4 regions of the uncultured Martelella sp. genome follow, and region 1 is predicted to be linked to each of the others. Evidence: riboswitches for the same ligand, from Rfam matches in the RefSeq annotation. Region 1 holds a riboswitch; each other region holds the start of a gene.

Region 1 (4,657 bases):
TCATCCAGCAGCAGGATCGGGCGATTGCGCACCAGTGCCCGGGCAAAGGCCGCCCGCTGGCGCTCGCCGCCGGAAAGCGAGGCGGGCATGCGTTTTTCAAAACCCGCAAGACCGACGCGCGCAAGGGCCTCGCTGATTCGCTGCCGACCGTTTTCGTCGAGCCTGAGGCCCGGGTCCACGCCGAGCCCGGTATTGGTGAAGATATCGAGGTGGGCGAAAAGATTGTTTTCCTGAAACACGACCGTGACCGGACGGTTTGCGACATGAAGATCGTTCATCACCTGCCCGCCGATCAGCACGCGGCCGCTGTCGGGCTTTTCGAAGCCGGCAATCAGGTTCAAAAGCGTGGTCTTGCCGGAGCCGGAACGGCCGGTTACCGCCGTCACGCTGCCGCCGGCAATCGTGCCGTTGAACAGGAAATCCTTGCCGCCGAGTTTCAGCGCTGCGTCTTCCAGGGTGATGCCGGGGGCTTTTGACACATCGGCGCCTTTCTCAGTTTTTCGCCGCCGGCGCGCGGGTGCCGGCAATCATCAGGACAAGGCAGAGCGCGCCGAGGATCAGCGCCAGCCCGTTGGCATCCTCCGTGCGATAGCTGCCAAGGCGGCTGTAGAGCAACCAGGGCAGGGTGGTGAGCTGATCGCCGCCGAAAAGGGCAACAGCGCCCAGATCGCCGAGCGACAATGCCATGGCGAAGGACAGCGCCGTCAGTGTTGGTTTTCTCAGGCCCGGCCAGTCGACGATCCGCAATCGGGCAAAGCCGTCAAGGCCGAGGCTGGCCGAGAGCCGGGCGGTGCGGGCGCGGTGGACGGCAACAGCCGGCCGGAGCACGCGCAGCACGAAGGGCAGGGCCATCAGCGCATTGATGCTGGCGACGATTGCCGGCGCGGCGGCATCGGTCAGCCCGAACGGGCGCAGCAGCAGGAACCAGCCGGTGCCAAGCACGATCGGCGGCACCAGCAGTACCAGCGACCCCATGGCCGACATCGATCCGGCAAGGCCGCGTTCAAGCGCGCCGGGCGCGCGCAGCGTTTCGATTGCGCCGGTGGCGGCGATGAAGGAAAGCGCCAGGGCGAGCGAAACCAGAGCCGCCGAAAACGCAATGGCGAGACTGGTGGCCGTGGCCCTGAGGAAGGCGGGTTCGCGCAAGAGCCCGGGCAGGTCTGCGCCCGCGCCCTTCACCACGATCATCGCCAGCGGCAGGGCGAGCCAGACCAGAAACACTGCAATCAACCCGGCATCGATGCCGCGCGAAAGGCGGTGGTCGCCGTCGGGGCGCCGGCTGACATCGCTGCTGGCGCTGGCGCCCGGGTCTTTCGCCTTCGGAAAAAGGGCAAGGGCGGCAAGCACCAGTGCCGTTACGGCAATCTGCATGCCGGAAAGGGCGACGGCGCGTGCGGGATTGAAATCGAAGCGAAGCGCCTGATAGATCGCGACCTCGATCGTGGTCGCCGCCGGCCCGCCGCCCAATATCAGCACCAGCGTGAAAGAGGTGGCGCACAGCATGAAGACCAGTCCGGCAACGCCCGGGATCAGCGGCGCGATCACCGGCCATTCGATGAAGCGAAAGATGCTGCGTTGCGGCATCGACAGCATTGCGGCGGTCTTGAAATATTCCTGCGGCACGCGCTCGATGCCTGCCAGAAACAGGCGGGCGGCCAGCGGCAGGTTGAAATAGACATGGGCAATCAGGATGCCCTGCAGGCCGTAGATCTGCAGCGGGCGGCCAAAGTCCGCAAAAGCCAGCGCATCGTTGAAAAGGCCCTGCCGTCCCCATATGCCGATAATGCCGAGCGCACCGATCAGCACCGGCAGTCCCAGCGGCACGGCCATCAGCCGGACAATCCATATCCGGCCGAAAAAATGCGGCCGCCGCGCCATCGCACGGGCAACGGGAATGGCAAGCGCCACGGACAGCACGGTGGACAGGAAGGCCTGATAGAGCGTGAAACGCAGAATGCGCCAGACATAGGGCTCGTTCATGACCGAGACCGCATCGCCAATCCGCCCGAAGCCGGAAAGGGCGGCCACCGCCACGGCAATGAAGCCGATAACGCCCGCAAGGGACATGATGCCGGCGGAAAGGCTCCGGCGAAACTCTGCCGTGGTCAGATACAAAACCGTCGTCCCGCAGCGCTCACCGCGCGCTCATCGCGTTCAGCCATTCGTCGATCCAGGCCTGCCGGTTTTCAGCCACGACATCCGGGGCGAATTGCAGCGTCCTGTCCGGCGTGACGGCATTCTGGAAGGCATCCGGTAGCGGCTCGGAGGTTGCGGCAGCCGGCATCATCCAGTTGTGGGTCGGGATTGCATCCTGAAAGCCGGGCGTAAGCATGAATGCGAGGAAGGATCTGGCCAGCGCCGGATCGTCCGCCATCGTCGTCATGCCAGCCACCTCGATCTGGATATAGAGCCCGTCCTCGAAGTCTGCGGCCTTGTAGCGGTCGGTTTCCTCGGCAATCTGGTGATAGGCCGGCGAGGTGGTGTAGGAAAGCACCATCGGCGCCTCGCCGCTGGTGAACAGGCCGTAGGCTTCCGACCATCCGGGCGCGACCGTCAGAATGCGGTCCGAAAGCGCTTCCCACTTTGCCGCCGCCTCGTCGCCATAGACGGATTTCATCCACAGCAGCATGCCAAGGCCCGGCGTCGATGTGCGCGGGTCCTCGATCACGATCTTTTCGTCAGCCGGTCCGTTGACCAGTTCGTCAAGCGTGGTCGGCGGAGATGCGATGCTCTCGCTGTCGTAGACGATGTCGAAATAGCCGTAGTCGAAAGGGACGAAAATGTCGTCTTCAAACCCGCCGGGGATGTCGAGATTGTCGGTGGAAACGCCGGAGGCGGCAAAAAGCCCCGTCTCCTTTGCCTCGTGGATCAGATTATTGTCGAGGCCGAGCACGATGTCTGCGGGGCTTGAACGGCCCTCGAGCTTCAGCCGGTTGAGCAGGGCAACGCCATCTTCCGCGCCGACGAATTTGACGGTGCAGCCGCATTCGGCCTCGAAAGCCTGCTTGACCAGCGGGCCCGGGCCCCATTCGGTGTTGAAGCTTTCATAGGTATAGACGGTCAGCACCTTGCCGTCTTCAGCCAGCGCGCCGCCTGCAGCCAGCAGCGCCAGCGCTGCAATCGAAATCGAAAGATGATGGCCGGGCATGACGCCTCCTTCGTGGTGTCTCAATCAACATGGGAAAAGGGCGTCGGATCGTTCACGCGTCTAATCCCTCCGCCGGTGTTAACCGGATCAGGTTCCTCGGGTTGGTTCTTCACCTCTCAGCGGACGACGTCGAAGCCGCGTTCCGCACCCCGTTAGAGCTTTTCAACACCTATCGCGGGCTTCCGTGGAATTCAAGGCCGGACGGATTTGAAAATACACGTGAAAGTGACTAGGTAAGAGGCGCATCCGGTATTTCGGATGTACCCGCCAGTCGTCATGCAGGAAAGTGTGTCGGCTCATCCTCTGGGGCGCTTTCCGGTCGAAGGCCGGAGCCTCAGGAAAAAGAAACGGCGCCTGGGCCTGAGGCCGGTTTGAGCCGGTGCTGTGCCGATGCGCTCAGTGTTCAAAGGAAGGAGCACACCAATGACAGAAGCCAAGAGCGGGGACACCGTTCGTATTCACTATACAGGAACCCTCAATGACGGTTCGACCTTCGATTCTTCCGAAGGCCGTCAGCCGCTTGAGTTTACCGTCGGTGCCGGCCAGATCATCCCGGGGCTCGATCGCGAGATCGCCGGTATGAATGTCGGCGACAGCCGCCAGGTGCAGGTGCCGTCGGAAGAGGCCTATGGGCCGCATGATCCGCAGAAGGTTCAGGTCGTGCCGAAGTCGGCCATGCCGGCCGAGGTTGAAGTGGAACCGGGCATGCAGCTTCAGGCGCGCACGCCCACCGGTGAAACCGTGCCGCTGGTCGTGACCAAGGTCGAGGAAGAGCAGGTAACCGTGGATGCCAACCATCCGCTTGCCGGGCAGGATCTGAATTTCGCCGTCGAGCTCGTTGAAATCGTCAACGCGGCTTGAAAAGAAAGCATATTTTGTTGGCGCAGCCATTCCGACAGCTCGACAGTGAGTTTGTAGATATTGCGGCGCGAAAAAGGCGTATTGCCATGATCTTGCCATTCTTTGGTTGAATGGCTGCCCTAAAAAAGGGGCTGGAATGCTGTATGGCGTCCCAGCCCCTTTTGATGCCCGGCTCTCCGGGCAGACCCTGTTTGCGACCGGATGGATACCGATGTCTGTTTTTTGCGTCAGTGTGGAACCGAAACGGGCTTGCGCCGTTTCCGAAGTGTCTGCGCTTACCGCCGAGACGGTTTTCGCGCGATCTTGCCCGAGAGCGAATACATTCAAAAAACGCAATTCCGGCGCCGGTTTTGGTGCAATGCAACATTTTCGGCCTCCCCTTTTCAACCGACGGGAATTTGAATGAAGAGACGAGTTTTTCTGGCGCAAACGGCCGCGGGAGCGCTGGCTTTCTCCGGTTTGGGAAGCAAGGCATTTGCTCAAGGCGCCGCGGTGGAACCCGGCAAGGTACCGGATCAGAATGCGGAAGTGGAAGCGCAGGCACCGGCCCCCGACGCGTTTACCTTCGATACGCTGACGGCCCGGATGAAGGAAAAGGCGGCGCAGCCCTATGAGGCACCGCCGCAGGATGTTGCCGAACCCTTCAAT
Region 2 (4,657 bases), 620 kb from region 1:
CCGGCATGGGCGGCAAGCGCGGTCATCATGCCGATCGGGCCGGCGCCGGTCACGACCGCGACATCGCCGGGCTTGATGCCGGCCCGCATTGCCGCCTGCATGCCGATGGCGAAGGGCTCGACCATCGCCCCTTCGGCAAAGGTGACGTGGTCGGGCAGTTTGAAGGTGTAGGCCGCCGGATGAACGACTTCCGGCGCGAGGCATCCATGCACCGGCGGCGTTGCCCAGAAGCGGACAGCCGGATCGACATTGTAGATGCCGAGCTTTGCCGCCTTCGAATTCGGATCGGGAATGCCGGGCTCCATGCAGACACGGTCGCCGGGTTTCAGGTGGCCCACATTGGCGCCCACTGCGGCCACCGTGCCGGAAGCCTCATGGCCGAGCACCATCGGCGCATCAACCACGAAGGGGCCGATCTTGCCGTGGGTATAGTAATGCACATCCGATCCGCAAATGCCGACGGTGTGCACGCAAATGCTGACATCGTCGGGACCGAGTGTCTGCTGCAGATCGATCTCCCTGAGGTTCAGTCGACCCTTTTCCTCCAGTACCAGCGCCTTCATGCTATTTTGGCCTCCTCCGACACAACACATACTCCTTGCTAAGGCGCGGCAACACTCACCGCGTCGATGAAATTGACGTCTTTCACGGCCGCGATGACGCCATCAGACCGGTCTTCCGCAATGGCACCAGAACGGTCGATACCCGCCGGAATACCCCGTGACAAAAGCGTGTTATACGCCATTTACATTTGTTTCAATAAAAACATAAATGTAAATTTACAAATGTCAAATTTGCATTTCAGATGAAAACGGTTCATATGACGGACAGGTATGAAACGCGCGACGGGATGCGCCTGGTGGCAAGTGAAACGAGTGTGGAAACCGAGGCGTTTCTGGTCGAGGTCTGCTGGCATTATTTCATCAATGAAATGACCCAGTCCGAAGTGGCGGCACTGATGGGGGTCACCCGGCTGCGCGTGAACCAGGCCATCAGAAGCGCGCGCGCCGACGGGCTGGTGCGGGTCGATATCCAGTCGCCGCATGTCATGCGCCTGCGCCTGCAGGAAGACCTGAAGACCCGCTTCGGCCTTGCCGACGCCATCGTGGCGCCGGCCAATGCGGACAATCACGACTATCAGCGCCCCGCAGGCGCCGCCCTTGCCAACTATCTGGCAAAAGGATTGCGCGAGGCCCGCTGGCAGCGGATCGGGGTGTCCTGGGGCATGACGCTGACAAACGCGATGACCCATCTGCCGCGCATGCAATTGCCGGAAATCGAAATCATATCGATGATCGGCGGCACATCGCAGGGCGCATCGTTCAACACGTTCGGGATCGCCTCTGGTTTTGCCGACCGGCTGGGCGCCCGATATTCGCTGTTTGCCGCCCCGGTCTACCTCTCGCCCGGCACAGACAGGGAAGAGTTTCTCTCCGATGCCGTTTTCAGCGAGCATCTGGAAAAGCTGAAAACCCTCGATCTCGCCGTTCTGGTTGCCGGCGACCTGTCCGACAGGTCCGTTTTGATGAACACCGGACTGCCGTCCAGTGTCACACCGGCGACCCTTTCCGAAAAAGGCGCGGTCGGCGATATCGTCGGCCATTTTATCGATCACAACGGCCGGGAGGTCGACCACTTCATCAATGACTGTGCCGTCGGCATCCGGCTTGATGCGCTTGAGAAGGTTCCCGAGCGGGTGCTTGCCGCAGCCGGCACACACAAGGTCGACGTCATCATCGCCGCCATCCGCCGCGGGCTCGTTACCACGCTTGTGACCGACGACATCACCGCCGAACGCATTCTGGCCAGGACCTCATGAAGAAAACAGTTATTTTCGATTTCGACGGTGTGCTCGCCAACAGCGAAATCATCGCGCTCGCCGAACTCCAGACCTCACTTGAAGAATACGGAATAACGGTCGACTGGGATACGCTGGTCGAGAAGTTTCTCGGCGCCTCGATCAAACAGATCACCGCCTTTGTCGAAAACAGCACCGGCAAGCCGGTTGAGCCCGCGTTTCAGAAGGACTGGTATGCGCGGCTGTTTGACCGCTACGCCCGCGAACTGCAGCCGATGACGGGTGCCGCGGACATGCTCGACAGTCTGGATGCAGCCGGCATCGGCTACTGCATCGCGTCCGGCGGCTCCTACAAACGGCTGGGTGTGGCGCTTGAGTGTATCGGCTTTGCCGACCGTTTCCGCGGCCGCGCTTTCAGTGCGGAATCGGTCGAACACGGCAAGCCCGCGCCCGACGTTTTTCTGTACGCCGCCGAACAGAGCGACGCGCAGGCCGGCGACTGTGTCGTGCTTGAAGACTCGATTGCCGGCGTCATTGCCGCCGGCCGCGCCGGGATGCGCTGTGTCGGCTTTGTCGGCGGCGGCCACCTTGAAGGCATAAGGCCGCTTCATGCCGAACGGCTTCAGAGCGCAGGCGCCGACACCGTGCTCACAGACCTGTCCGGTTTCCGGCAAGCCGCGTTCGGCGCTGCCTGAAGCCTGTTGACAGGGGGCGCAAAGCCCGACAGAATCACGGAAATTCCGAGGGGAGCATCATCCGATGCTGAGATGGCAATGCGCCGGACCCTTGAACCTGATCCGGGTCATACCGGCGTAGGAACGGAAAATGGTTGCCTTCCCTGTTTTCGCGCCCGCGCCGCTGCCCGGTCTTCGTATGATCGTGGAGCGCTTTCTATGCCGTTGGACATTCGTAACATCTGCCCGCCGGGAACTCTTGCCGGGGCACGGCCATGAGAACGGTCGACTATCGCCTGAACGCCATTGTCGATGCCGGTCTGGTTGAGGCCGCGCCGCTGGCGGAGTTGGCGCGGCTTGCCGCCGAAAACGGCGCAACGCTGATCCAGTATCGCGACAAATTCGCCAAAACCCGTCAGATGGTCGAACGCGCCGTTCAAATCCGCGCGGCGCTTGTGCCCACCGGCGTGCCCTTCGTCGTCAATGACCGGATCGACGTGGCCCTTGCGGCCGAGGCCGACGGGGTGCATCTGGGCAGCGACGACATGCCGGCGGAGATCGCCCGGAAGCTGCTTGGCCCGGACGCCATTATCGGGCTCACGGTCAAGAACGCCTCCGATGGCGCCAGGGCGGCGGCCGCACCGGTCGATTACGCCTGTATCGGCGGTGTTTTCCAGACGCTTTCCAAGATCAATATGGATCCTCCGGTGGGCCTCAACGGCTTTCGTGCGCTGCGCCGCGGCCTCAAACGGGCGCGGCCCGACCTGCCGGTTGGCGCGATTGCCGGTATCAAGCTTGAAGACGTGCCACGGCTGATGGCCGAAGGCGCCGACGGCATTGCGGTGATTTCCGCGATTTTCCACGCACCCGACGTTTCAGCCGCAACCCGTGAACTCCGCCGCAGCGTAGACACGGCCATCGCACCCCCGGCACAATGACGGAAAAGCCCGGCACGCTGCACGCCCGGGCAGCACAGCTTGCCACGCGGCTGGAAACGGCACTCGCGATGGTCGCCGCCACCGTGCTGGCGGTGATGCTCGCCGTGGTGCTGACCAGCGTGGTTCTGCGCTATCTGTTTCACACCGGCGTTATCGGAACGGAAGATCTCGGCATCTGGCTGAATGTGGCGCTGATTGCCCTTGCCGCACCGCTTGTGCTGTCCGGCCCGCTTTCCATGCGGCTTGATCTGCCTTTCGGCCCGGCTGCCAAAAAACTGGCCGGCATCATTGCCGATGCGTTCAGCCTGCTGGCGGCTCTTGTGCTGATTTTCGGCAGCACGCGCGTCGTGAACCTCATCGGCGGCACATCGCCGGCACTCGGCCTTCCCGAATGGGTGCGTTTTGCGGTGACCGGCGCAGGCGGCGGTCTTCTCGCGATCATTCTGGTTCTTCGTCGCATCGGCGAACGGCAGGCTCTGCCGCTTGCCGCATCCGCGACCCTCGCATCCGCAGTCTATTACGCCTGCCTGCACGTCACCGTCACAACCGCCCTGCCTGCGAGCATTGCGATCGCGATAGCGGCGGCGGTCGGCCTTGTCGCCGCCGCACCGCTTGCCCACGCCTTCATCGCGGCGGCGATGATCGCCATTCCCTTCGGCGGCAATCTTGGAACGGAAACCATCGTCACCACGACCGTTTCCGGCATGTCCCACTTTCTGTTGCTCGCCATTCCGTTCTTTTTGCTGACGGGGGCAGCCCTTTCCGCCTCGGGCGCGGCAACGCACCTTGTGGCCTTCGCCGCCTCACTGGTCGGCCACCGGCGCGGGGGGCTGGCGCAGACGGTGCTGGCCACCGGCACGCTGTTTTCCGGGGCCTCCGGCTCGTCGGTCGCCAATGCCGTGTTTTCCGCCACCACCTTTCACCCGGAACTGGTGCGCCATGGCTATCCGCCGGCCCGCTCCGGCGCGATCATTGCCGCCTCGTCGGTGCTCGACAACATCATCCCGCCGTCAATCGCCTTCCTGATCCTGGCGGCCGCGACCGACCTTTCCGTGGGCGCGCTGCTTCTCGGCGGGCTGTTTGCGGGGCTGGTGATGGCGGCGGCTCTCTCCATCGCCATTTACCTCACGACCCGCAATCTGCCCGGCAGCAGACCGGCGGCCAGGGGCGAACGCCGGCGATCCCTGCTGGCAGCGGTCCCCGCCTTCGGGCTCGGCGTCATCGTGGTTGCCGGCATCCGCATCGGC
Region 3 (4,657 bases), 1.3 Mb from region 1:
GGCGGCGCGCGGCGAGGAAGCGGCTGTCGATCTGGTCCCGGAGCAGGACACCGCAGCCGTCTGGAGCTGTTTTCGCGCGGGCGCGCTCACCGCCGTTTTGAACCCCAAATCCATTGTCTTCTACATGGCGTTTCTCGCGCAGTTCATCGCGCCGGACGGCAACCTTGCGCTTCAGCTTGCCTTGTTGACCCTGACCTCTAGCCTTGTCGTGGTGGTGGTCCTGGGGTGTTACGCGCTTGTCGCGGCCCGGATGCGCACGCTTCTTGGCAGCCGCGCTGCGCGGAGGCGGGCAGGCTATGCCGGTGGCGGTTTCATGATCGGCGGCAGTGCCTTCATGGCGGTAACGCGATAGGCGGCAAACGCGCAATCAGAAGAAGGGCAGTGGTCCGGGAAAACGGCCAACCGGCACCCAGTGCGTTGCAAGACCGCCGCCTTTGCGCCAGTGGTGCAAAAGAAAGGCCGGCGGCTCGACGAAGGAGGCCGGCGATGCATCCTCCTCCAGCTTGAGTGCGATGGCTGTCGTGGTGCTCGGCGCCGTCATCAGCTGGCGGCCGCCGAACCCGATCTGCATGAAGCGGTGAATGTGACCGCACAACACGCGCTCCACATTGTCATGCCGGCCGACCAGTGCCGCCAGTCGGTCGCCGCCGAAACATTTGTAGGTATCGATGAAGCCGATGCCGCTGTCGACGGGCGGCTGGTGCATCAAGAGCATTGTCGGCTGATCCGGGCGTTCGGTCAGTCTCTGCTCCAGCCATGCGAGTGACGCCTCGGTGATCTCGCCATAGTGTTGCCCGGGGACCGTCACATCGAAGCCGATCACCCTGACGGGCCATTGCGCGTGCGTGTCGAAATGCAGCGGTCCTTCATCGGGAAGCCGAACAAGGTCACGAAGACAACGGCGGAAGGTTTCGCGATCGTCATGGTTTCCGGGGATCACGAAGACAGGCTGGTCAAGGCGTTGCAGGGCGGTTCGCACCGTCTCGTATTCGGCTTCCGTGCCGCCATCGACAAGATCGCCACCGATGACCACCAGATCGGGCGTCGGGCGCAGCGCCAGAAGTGTATCGAGCGCGAGATCGAACATGGCGTTCGAATCGACCAGTCCCTGATAAAGCGCGCCTTTGGCGCGAAGGTGGGGATCGGAGAGGTGGGCGATCAGCATGGTTTTATCCTCAAGGTTTTCCGGCGGGCGCCGTACGGGCAGTCGCAGAGTGGCGCGCGGCGACAGGCAGATCAAGAGCCGGAGTGGTCGGCGCGCGCCTCGAATGCCCGGATAACGGCGATCATGTCGTCCTCCGGGTTCCCCAAGGCTTCCGTTTCCGCGTAGAGCGCCACACACGCCTCCATCAGCGGAAAGGCGGTGCCTGCCGAACGCGCCGCGTCAGCCACCAGCCGGCTGTTTTTCAGCACATCGGAAATTCCGGCCTGACGAGTGAAATTGCGGTGGCGGAGCTTGTCGATCTTGACCTTCGAGACGTCGCTCGCCATCGGTCCGGCATTCAGGATTTCGGCAAACTTGTCCATGTCGAGCCCGTGCCGCGCCGCGAAGTGCCCGGATTCCGCAAGCCCCGTGACCATGGTGATCAGGAAGGCGTTGACCGCGAGCTTCATCTGCAGCGCCGCAGGGACCGCGCCGCACTCGAAAACCTGCTTGCAGACCGGCGCGAGAAGGCTGTGCAGACGTTTCATATCCTCCGGCGCGCCCGCGAGCATGCCGACAAGCTGTCCGGCTTCGGCCGGTTTGCGCGAACCGGAGACCGGCGCTTCCACATAATGGCCGCCGGCGGCTGTGATTTCATCAGAGAGTGTTCGGGAATACGCCGCCGAGACGGTGCCCATCGAAACGATGCAATGACCGCCGACCCGTTCGGCGAAGCGGTCCGTTCCACGCCCGAGGACGGCATCTGTGGCGCGTTCGTTTTCGAGCATCAGAAGCACGGTTTCGCACCGGGAAAACAGGTCGCCTGCCGTTGGCGCAACGGCGGCGCCGGCCTTTTCCAGAGGCATGCAGCGTTCCGGCGTCCGGTTCCACACGATAACCGGCATACCGGCCTGAACGAGGTTCAGTGCCATGGGCGTTCCCATCGTGCCGAGGCCGATGAAACCTGTCGGTCTGCTTTGCGGTGCGGGCGCGTTCTGATCGGGCATGCGCGCAAGCCTAAGGCCGATTATCCATTCCGAAAAACGAAATTTATAAAAGTCATAAATTCGAAAATCAGGTATATACCGTTTTTCGCAGCAGGCGTTGACAAGCTCGCGCATCCGGCGCAATTTTGGCGCGCTCACCCGGGGGGTCCCGACAAGGGGCTGAGATACTGCTGGCTTATGCGGCGCAGTGACCCGATGAACCTGATCCAGTTCACACTGGCGTAGGGATGGTGCATCGGCTGCGCGGGATAAGGCCCGCTGTTCCTTTCAGGCGCAATATGCGCGGCCTCCTCCATTCAACGTCGAACTGGGTCTCCAACGCCAAGAGCTATGGAGGCTCCGACCGATGAAAGATATTTCTCCGACCGTCACCACAGGCCCGCTGCCGGCATCCCGCCGCGTCTGGCACAAGGGCATGCTGCATCCCGATATCCGCATCCCGATGCGCGAGATCGACGTGCACCCAAGCGCCGGCGAGCCGCCCGTCACGGTCTATGACAGCTCCGGCCCCTATACCGATCCGCAGGCCGATATCGCCATCGAAAGCGGCCTGCCGCGCCTGCGCGAGGGCTGGGTTGCCGCGCGCGGCGACACGCACGCCTATGACGGACGCCATGTGAAGCCGGAGGATAATGGCTTTGCCGAAGGCAAGCGGCTGGTGCCGGAATTTCCCGTGCGCCATCAGCCGCGCCGGGCCAGGGATGGCAAGGCGGTGACCCAGATGGCCTATGCCCGCGCCGGCATCGTCACGCCTGAAATGGAGTTTGTGGCCATCCGCGAAAATCTCGGGCGAAAGGCGGCGAAACAGGCCTTGATGCGCGATGGCGAGAGTTTTGGCGCGGAAATCCCCGATTTCATCACGCCCGAATTCGTCCGCGACGAGGTGGCGAAGGGCAGGGCGATCATCCCGGCCAATATCAACCACCCCGAGGCCGAGCCGATGGCGATCGGCCGGAATTTTCTGGTGAAGATCAACGCCAATATCGGTAATTCCGCCGTGACTTCATCCATGGCCGAGGAAGTGGAAAAGATGGTCTGGGCCACGCGCTGGGGCGCCGATACGGTGATGGACCTGTCCACCGGCCGCAATATCCACAATATCCGCGACTGGATCATCCGCAATGCGCCGGTTCCGATCGGCACGGTGCCGCTCTATCAGGCGCTGGAAAAGGTTGGCGGCATTGCCGAAGAGTTAAGCTGGGAGGTGTTTCGCGACACGTTGATCGAGCAGGCCGAGCAGGGCGTGGACTATTTCACCATCCATGCAGGCGTACGGCTGCATATGATCCCGATGACGGTGGGCCGGGTGACCGGCATCGTCTCGCGCGGCGGCTCGATCATGGCCAAATGGTGCCTTCATCATCATCGCGAGAGCTTCCTCTACGAGCATTTCGACGAGATCTGCGATATCGCCCGCGCCTATGACGTGTCGTTCTCGCTCGGCGATGGCCTGCGCCCCGGCTCGATTGCCGATGCCAATGACGAGGCGCAATTCGCCGAACTGGAAACGCTGGGCGAACTGACGCAGATCGCCTGGGCGAAAGACTGCCAGGTGATGATCGAGGGCCCCGGCCACGTGCCGATGCACAAGATCAAGGCGAACATGGACAAGCAGCTTGCGGCCTGCGGCGAGGCGCCATTTTATACGCTCGGGCCGCTGACCACGGATATCGCGCCGGGTTACGACCACATCACCTCCGGCATCGGCGCGGCGATGATCGGCTGGTTCGGCACGGCGATGCTCTGCTATGTGACGCCGAAGGAACATCTCGGCCTGCCCGACCGCGATGACGTCAAGACCGGGGTGATCACCTACAAGATTGCCGCCCATGCCGCCGATCTTGCCAAGGGGCATCCGGCCGCGCGCATCCGTGACGATGCACTGTCGCGCGCGCGCTTCGAGTTCCGCTGGGAGGACCAGTTCAACCTGTCGCTCGATCCTGAAACCGCACGCTCGATGCACGACGAGACCCTGCCGAAGGAGGCGCACAAGGTTGCGCATTTCTGTTCAATGTGCGGGCCGAAATTCTGCTCGATGCGTATTTCGCACGATATTCGCGCCGAAGCCCAGAAAGAGGGCATGGCGAAGATGGCGGAAAAATTCCGCGAGGGCGGGGCGCTTTACCTTCCGCTGGAAAGCGAAGAGGAGGCTTGAGCCATCTCGAAGCAGTTGCCGGGGAATGACTTATGCAGGTTCGGTGTGCGGTTCGGTCTCAGCCGTTGGCGTCACCTTGCTCAGCGTTTCCCGGCGCAGCACCTCGGCCAGCCGGTCGGCAATGCCTGAAATGTTCGGCGCACGCAGGAGGCGCAGTTCGATTGATGGCAGCTGCGGCAGGCCAAAATCGTGCCCCACGCTGATGATATCCGCGGGCCTGCCGTGATCCGTGCGCACCGCGATGCCCAGACCCGACCGCAGCGCCGACCAGACGGCCGGGAGGCTTGGCGTCGTCAGTGCGGCGCGCCAGCGCGTCCGGCTGTCATCCAGAGCCGCGAGAGCTGCCTGCCG
Region 4 (4,657 bases), 1.8 Mb from region 1:
CAGTAGCACGGCCTGCGGCCCGAGACCGCGCAGCGCCTGGGCCTGGGCGATCATCGTGTCGCGATCGGTGGCGACGTCTTCGTCCAGCAGGGCTGCCGCTTCCGGCAGGTTCGGCGTCAGGAGCGCGGCGAGCGGCAGCAGATGCTCCTTCAATGCCTCGACCGCATCTTCCGGCAGGAGCCGGTGGCCGCCCTTGGCCACCATCACGGGATCGAGCACCACCGGAACTTCGACATGGTGGCGCAGGCAGTCGGCAATGGTGACTGCGATATTGGCATTGGCGATCATGCCGATCTTGATCGCGCTGACGGAAACATCGTCGAAGATTGCGGTGATCTGTTCGGAGACGAAGGCTGAGGGCACCTCGTGCACGCCGGTGACGCCCCTGGTGTTTTGCGCCGTCAGCGCCGTCATGGCCGCCATGCCATAGGTGCCGCGTGCGGAAAAGGTCTTGAGGTCGGCCTGAATGCCGGCGCCGCCTGACGGGTCGGAACCGGCGATTGAAAGTATATTCGCAATCATGTCTTTGCCTTCCCGATGGCCGCTGAAAGGGCCACCGCTGCGTGATGGGGATCGGGTTGTCCGCAGATCGCCGAGACGACGGCGATGCCATCTGCACCGGCCTGAAATGTGGCCGGTATGTGCTCGGCTTTCAACCCGCCGATGGCCACGACCGGCAGGCCGGACCGCCCTGCCACTTCGGCAAGCCCGTCAAATCCGAGCGGAGCGGCATGGCCGGGTTTTGTACCGGTCGCGAAAACCGGGCCTGCGCCGATATAATCCAGCGGGGCCGGGTTGAAACACCGTGCGGCCTCAAGGCTGTCGATCGAAAGACCGAGCAGCATGTCGGGCCCGATTTTCGCGCGCACGGCCACCGGGTCGTCGTCCGACTGGCCGACATGGACACCGTCTGCGCCAAGCGCGATTGCTGCTTCGACATCGTCATTGACGATCAGGCGGGCATCCGTGCCGGCCAGAACCTGCTGCAGCTTGCGTCCGGCTGCAATCCGTTCGGATGTGGTGGCGTCCTTCATCCGAAGCTGGACCATGGTGGCGCCTCCGCGCACGGCCTGCCGGGTCGTTTCTGTCATGCCGAGGGTGCTGCAAAGCACGGGATCAAGCACGAGATAAAGCGAAAGGTCGAAAACCGGTCTCATGAAAGTGTAATCCTTGCCTCGGCTTCAAGTTCCGCCGGCGTCAGCGATGCGAGCTGATCGAGAAAATGGACAGCGAATGTGCCGGGGCCCTCAGCGATGTCATGCGCATGGCTGCCGGCGACGGCATAGAAGGAAAGGGCGGCCACGGTTGCAGAAAACGGATCGTCCGGCCGGGCGCCTGCAAAGGCGCCGACAAGGCAGGTCAGCGCGCAGCCGAGCGCCGTCACCTTCGGCATGATCGGGGAGCCGCCGTGAATGCGTGCGCTGCGGGTGCCATCGGTGACAAAGTCGTTTTCACCAGTGACGGCCACCACCATGGTGCGCTCGGACGCCAGCCGGCGGGCGGTTTCCTCGGCCGCTTCCACGCTGTCACCGGCATCCACGCCCTTGCCGCCGCCTGTCGCGCCGGAAAAGGCGAGGATTTCAGACGCGTTGCCGCGCAGGATCGTCGGTCCGCGCTCAAGCAGTTCGCGGGCGGCCTTTCTGCGAAAATCCGTTGCAAAATGGGCAACAGGATCAAAAACCCAGGGTGTGCCCTTGGCCGTAGCGCCGTCGATAGCGGCCTTCATGCCGCCGATCCACAGCGGTGACAGGGTGCCGATATTGACGGTGAGAGCGGAGGCCAGTCCGGCGAATTCGCCGGCTTCTTCCTCGCAATGCACCATGGCCGGGGAGGCGCCGGCCGAAAGCAGCACATTGGCGGCGACATTCATCGCCACGTAATTGGTGATGCACTGCACCAACGGCGCCTTTTCGCGCATTTCGGTGAGAATGGTCGCGGTGTCTGTCATTCCGGTTTCCCTTTCAGTTGTGGCGGAAAAGCCGGACGGACCAGAACAACGGAAGGCCCGAGTGACTCCCTCCGCCGGTATGATCCGGATCAGGTTCCAAGGGTGCTTCTCAGCCCGCTGCAGCGGACGCCCCCGTCGCTCTTGATGGCGTTGTTATATCAGAAAAAAGCGCCCCGATAAGGGGCGTTGCAGGTCGAGGGGAATTTTTATTGTCGCCTTTGGTTCACCGCAAAATCCCTGCGGATACAGTCATCTGTCGCGTATCTGTGTGGGATGGGGGAGTGGGCCGCGTTTTTTGCCCGAAGCCCCGTGAAGATGGGTCATCAGTGTTTGCGTGCGGATGAGAAGTGCGGGATCTTTCAGCAGTTCCGCGCGCTTGCAGGCGATGCCGGCTGTCTGTTCATCGCTCAGCGGTACGGCGCTGGCCAGCTGGTTGAGTTGCAGCTTGGTGTTGGCAATGCCTTGGGGGGTGCAGCGGGCAATGCGGTTCGCCACCGCGCCGATACGCCGGTCGAGGGCCACCGGTGTTTCGAAAATATCGTTGAAGATACCGGCACAGCGAGCATCCTCTGCATTCATCGGAGCGGCCGTCAGAAACAGTTCCTTGATGGAATGAAGGCCGGCAACCGACAGAAACCGGCTGTAATCTTTCGGATTGAAGGGGATGCCCAGCCTGTTTGCGGTCATGACGACACTTGCGGTCTTGAGCGCATAGACAAGATCGGCGGCCAGCAGCAGCCAGAGCGCACCGGCATAGACCGTGCCTTCGACCTGGGCGATCACCGGAAGCGGGGAGGCGTAAATCGCCTCGAACATGGCAAATATCGGATCATCCGCAAGGTCATCGTCAGGTCTGTATTCATTCAGGTCATGGCCTGCGGAGAAGATGCCGTGCGAGGTCTGAGCCTTGATCACCACGACCCGCACGCCCAGTTTCTCGGCCTGTTCGAGGCAGGAGATCACGGCCTTCGACATCTCCGCATCGAAGGCGTTGCGGGTACACGGGTTATCGATTGTAATCGTGGCAACCTTGTCTTCGAAGCGAAAATCGATCTTGTCCATCCGTCGTTCTCCTTAGTCGTGACGAAAGGGGGTAAATGCAACTAAAGGATGATTTTGTCGAAATTACGCGTTTGGATGACGCCTGTTTGCGGACGTCGAAGACAACCAGACCGCCGCAACGAAAAACCCCGGCAGGTCGCCCTGCCGGGGTGGGGGACATCATGACGGTCCTGCGTCGAGGCTTATTTCATCGTCGGCATGGAGAATTCCGCGCCCGAGCGGATGCCCTTGGGCCAGCGGCTGGTGATGGTCTTCATCCGGGTGTAGAAGCGCACGCCTTCCGGCCCGTGCATGTGGTGATCGCCGAACAGCGACGCCTTCCAGCCGCCGAAGGAATGAAATGCCATCGGGACCGGGATCGGCACATTGATGCCGACCATGCCGACCCTGATCTTGTGGGCGAATTCGCGCGCGGCATCGCCATCGCGGGTGAAGATTGCCGTGCCATTGCCGAATTCGTGGTCGTTGATCCACTGCGCCGCTTCGTCATAGCTTGAAGCACGGGCAACGGAGAGAACCGGACCGAAAATCTCTTCCTTGTAGATTTTCATATCGGTGGTGACCCGGTCGAACAGTGTCGCGCCGACGAAATAGCCGTTTTCATAGCCCTGCAGTTTCAGGCTGCGGCCATCGACAACAAGATCGGCACCTTCTTCGACGCCCGAATCGATATAGCCGAGAACCTTGTCGCGGGCCGCTGCGGTGACCACTGGCCCCATATCGGCCTCCGAATCGGTGCCGGGGCCGACCTTGAGGGCCGAAATGCGGGGTTTGAGCTTTTCGATCAGCCGTTCGGCGGTCTCGTCACCCACCGGAACGGCAACGGAGATTGCCATGCAGCGCTCGCCGGCAGAGCCGTAGGCTGCGCCCATCAGCGCGTCGGCAGCCTGATCCATGTCGGCATCGGGCATCACGATCATGTGGTTCTTGGCCCCACCCAGCGCCTGGCAGCGTTTGCCGGCCGCCGTTGCCGTGGTGTAGATATAGCGCGCGATCGGGGTCGAGCCGACGAAGCTGACGGCTTCGATATCGGGGTCAGTCAGGATGGCGTCGACGGCTTCCTTGTCGCCCTGGACGACGTTGAAGACGCCGTCGGGCAGGCCTGCTTCCTTCAGCCATTCGGCAATCAGCAGTGCTGCGGACGGGTCACGCTCGGACGGCTTCAGAATGAAGCAATTGCCGCAGGCGAGCGCCACCGGGAACATCCACATCGGCACCATGGCCGGAAAGTTAAACGGGGTAATACCGGCAACAACGCCGAGCGGCTGGCGCACAGACCAGCTGTCGACGGCTGTACCGACATTTTCGGTATATTCGCCCTTCAGAAGCTGCGGCGCGGCGGTGGCGAATTCCACCACTTCCATGCCGCGCTGGATTTCGCCCATGGCATCGGAAATCACCTTGCCGTGCTCGGCGGTGATCAAGGCTGCAAGCTCGGCGGTGCGGTCCTCGAGAATGCCGAGGAACCTGTTGAGGATGCGTGCGCGGCGCAGCGGCGTGGTCTCAGCCCAGCCGGGAAAGGCCGCTTTTGCCGTTTCGACGGCGGTACGGACATCGGCCGGGCTTGCCAGTGACAGTTGGCCGCTTTGTTCGCCCGTTGCCGGATTGTAGGTCGGTACGGTGCGGGTGCCGGACCCGGCCACCACC

The links. A riboswitch is a leader RNA that binds a small molecule or an ion and turns the genes downstream of it on or off. The one in region 1 is predicted to bind thiamine pyrophosphate.
Region 2: it holds a riboswitch for thiamine pyrophosphate, as region 1 does, so the genes downstream of both, thiE (thiamine phosphate synthase) here and thiB (thiamine ABC transporter substrate binding subunit) in region 1, are expected to answer to the same signal.
Region 3: it holds a riboswitch for thiamine pyrophosphate, as region 1 does, so the genes downstream of both, thiC (phosphomethylpyrimidine synthase ThiC) here and thiB (thiamine ABC transporter substrate binding subunit) in region 1, are expected to answer to the same signal.
Region 4: it holds a riboswitch for thiamine pyrophosphate, as region 1 does, so the genes downstream of both, thiM (hydroxyethylthiazole kinase) here and thiB (thiamine ABC transporter substrate binding subunit) in region 1, are expected to answer to the same signal.

The regions. Positions count from the first base shown of each region.
Region 1 is NZ_CAXXFM010000001.1:1,532,717-1,537,373, reverse strand. Features, by position in the region: gene ACHZCU_RS07270 (ATP-binding cassette domain-containing protein) at 1-479, opposite strand, end outside; gene thiP (thiamine/thiamine pyrophosphate ABC transporter permease) at 493-2,115, opposite strand; gene thiB (thiamine ABC transporter substrate binding subunit) at 2,135-3,148, opposite strand; TPP riboswitch at 3,196-3,310, opposite strand; gene ACHZCU_RS07255 (peptidylprolyl isomerase) at 3,572-4,009, shown strand; gene ACHZCU_RS07250 (glucan biosynthesis protein G) at 4,412-4,657, shown strand, end outside.
Region 2 is NZ_CAXXFM010000001.1:2,152,971-2,157,627, reverse strand. Features, by position in the region: gene ACHZCU_RS10155 (NAD(P)-dependent alcohol dehydrogenase) at 1-563, opposite strand, end outside; gene ACHZCU_RS10150 (hypothetical protein) at 602-745, opposite strand; gene ACHZCU_RS10145 (sugar-binding transcriptional regulator) at 860-1,819, shown strand; gene ACHZCU_RS10140 (HAD family phosphatase) at 1,816-2,493, shown strand; TPP riboswitch at 2,532-2,634, shown strand; gene thiE (thiamine phosphate synthase) at 2,748-3,410, shown strand; gene ACHZCU_RS10130 (TRAP transporter large permease subunit) at 3,407-4,657, shown strand, end outside.
Region 3 is NZ_CAXXFM010000001.1:2,856,527-2,861,183, forward strand. Features, by position in the region: gene ACHZCU_RS13360 (LysE family translocator) at 1-352, shown strand, start outside; gene ACHZCU_RS13365 (phosphodiesterase) at 368-1,165, opposite strand; gene ACHZCU_RS13370 (NAD(P)-dependent oxidoreductase) at 1,237-2,151, opposite strand; TPP riboswitch at 2,281-2,397, shown strand; gene thiC (phosphomethylpyrimidine synthase ThiC) at 2,498-4,306, shown strand; gene ACHZCU_RS13380 (LysR substrate-binding domain-containing protein) at 4,337-4,657, opposite strand, start outside.
Region 4 is NZ_CAXXFM010000001.1:3,337,206-3,341,862, forward strand. Features, by position in the region: gene thiD (bifunctional hydroxymethylpyrimidine kinase/phosphomethylpyrimidine kinase) at 1-522, opposite strand, end outside; gene thiE (thiamine phosphate synthase) at 519-1,157, opposite strand; gene thiM (hydroxyethylthiazole kinase) at 1,154-1,948, opposite strand; TPP riboswitch at 1,998-2,092, opposite strand; gene ACHZCU_RS15520 (enoyl-CoA hydratase-related protein) at 2,198-3,010, opposite strand; gene ACHZCU_RS15525 (CoA-acylating methylmalonate-semialdehyde dehydrogenase) at 3,193-4,657, opposite strand, start outside.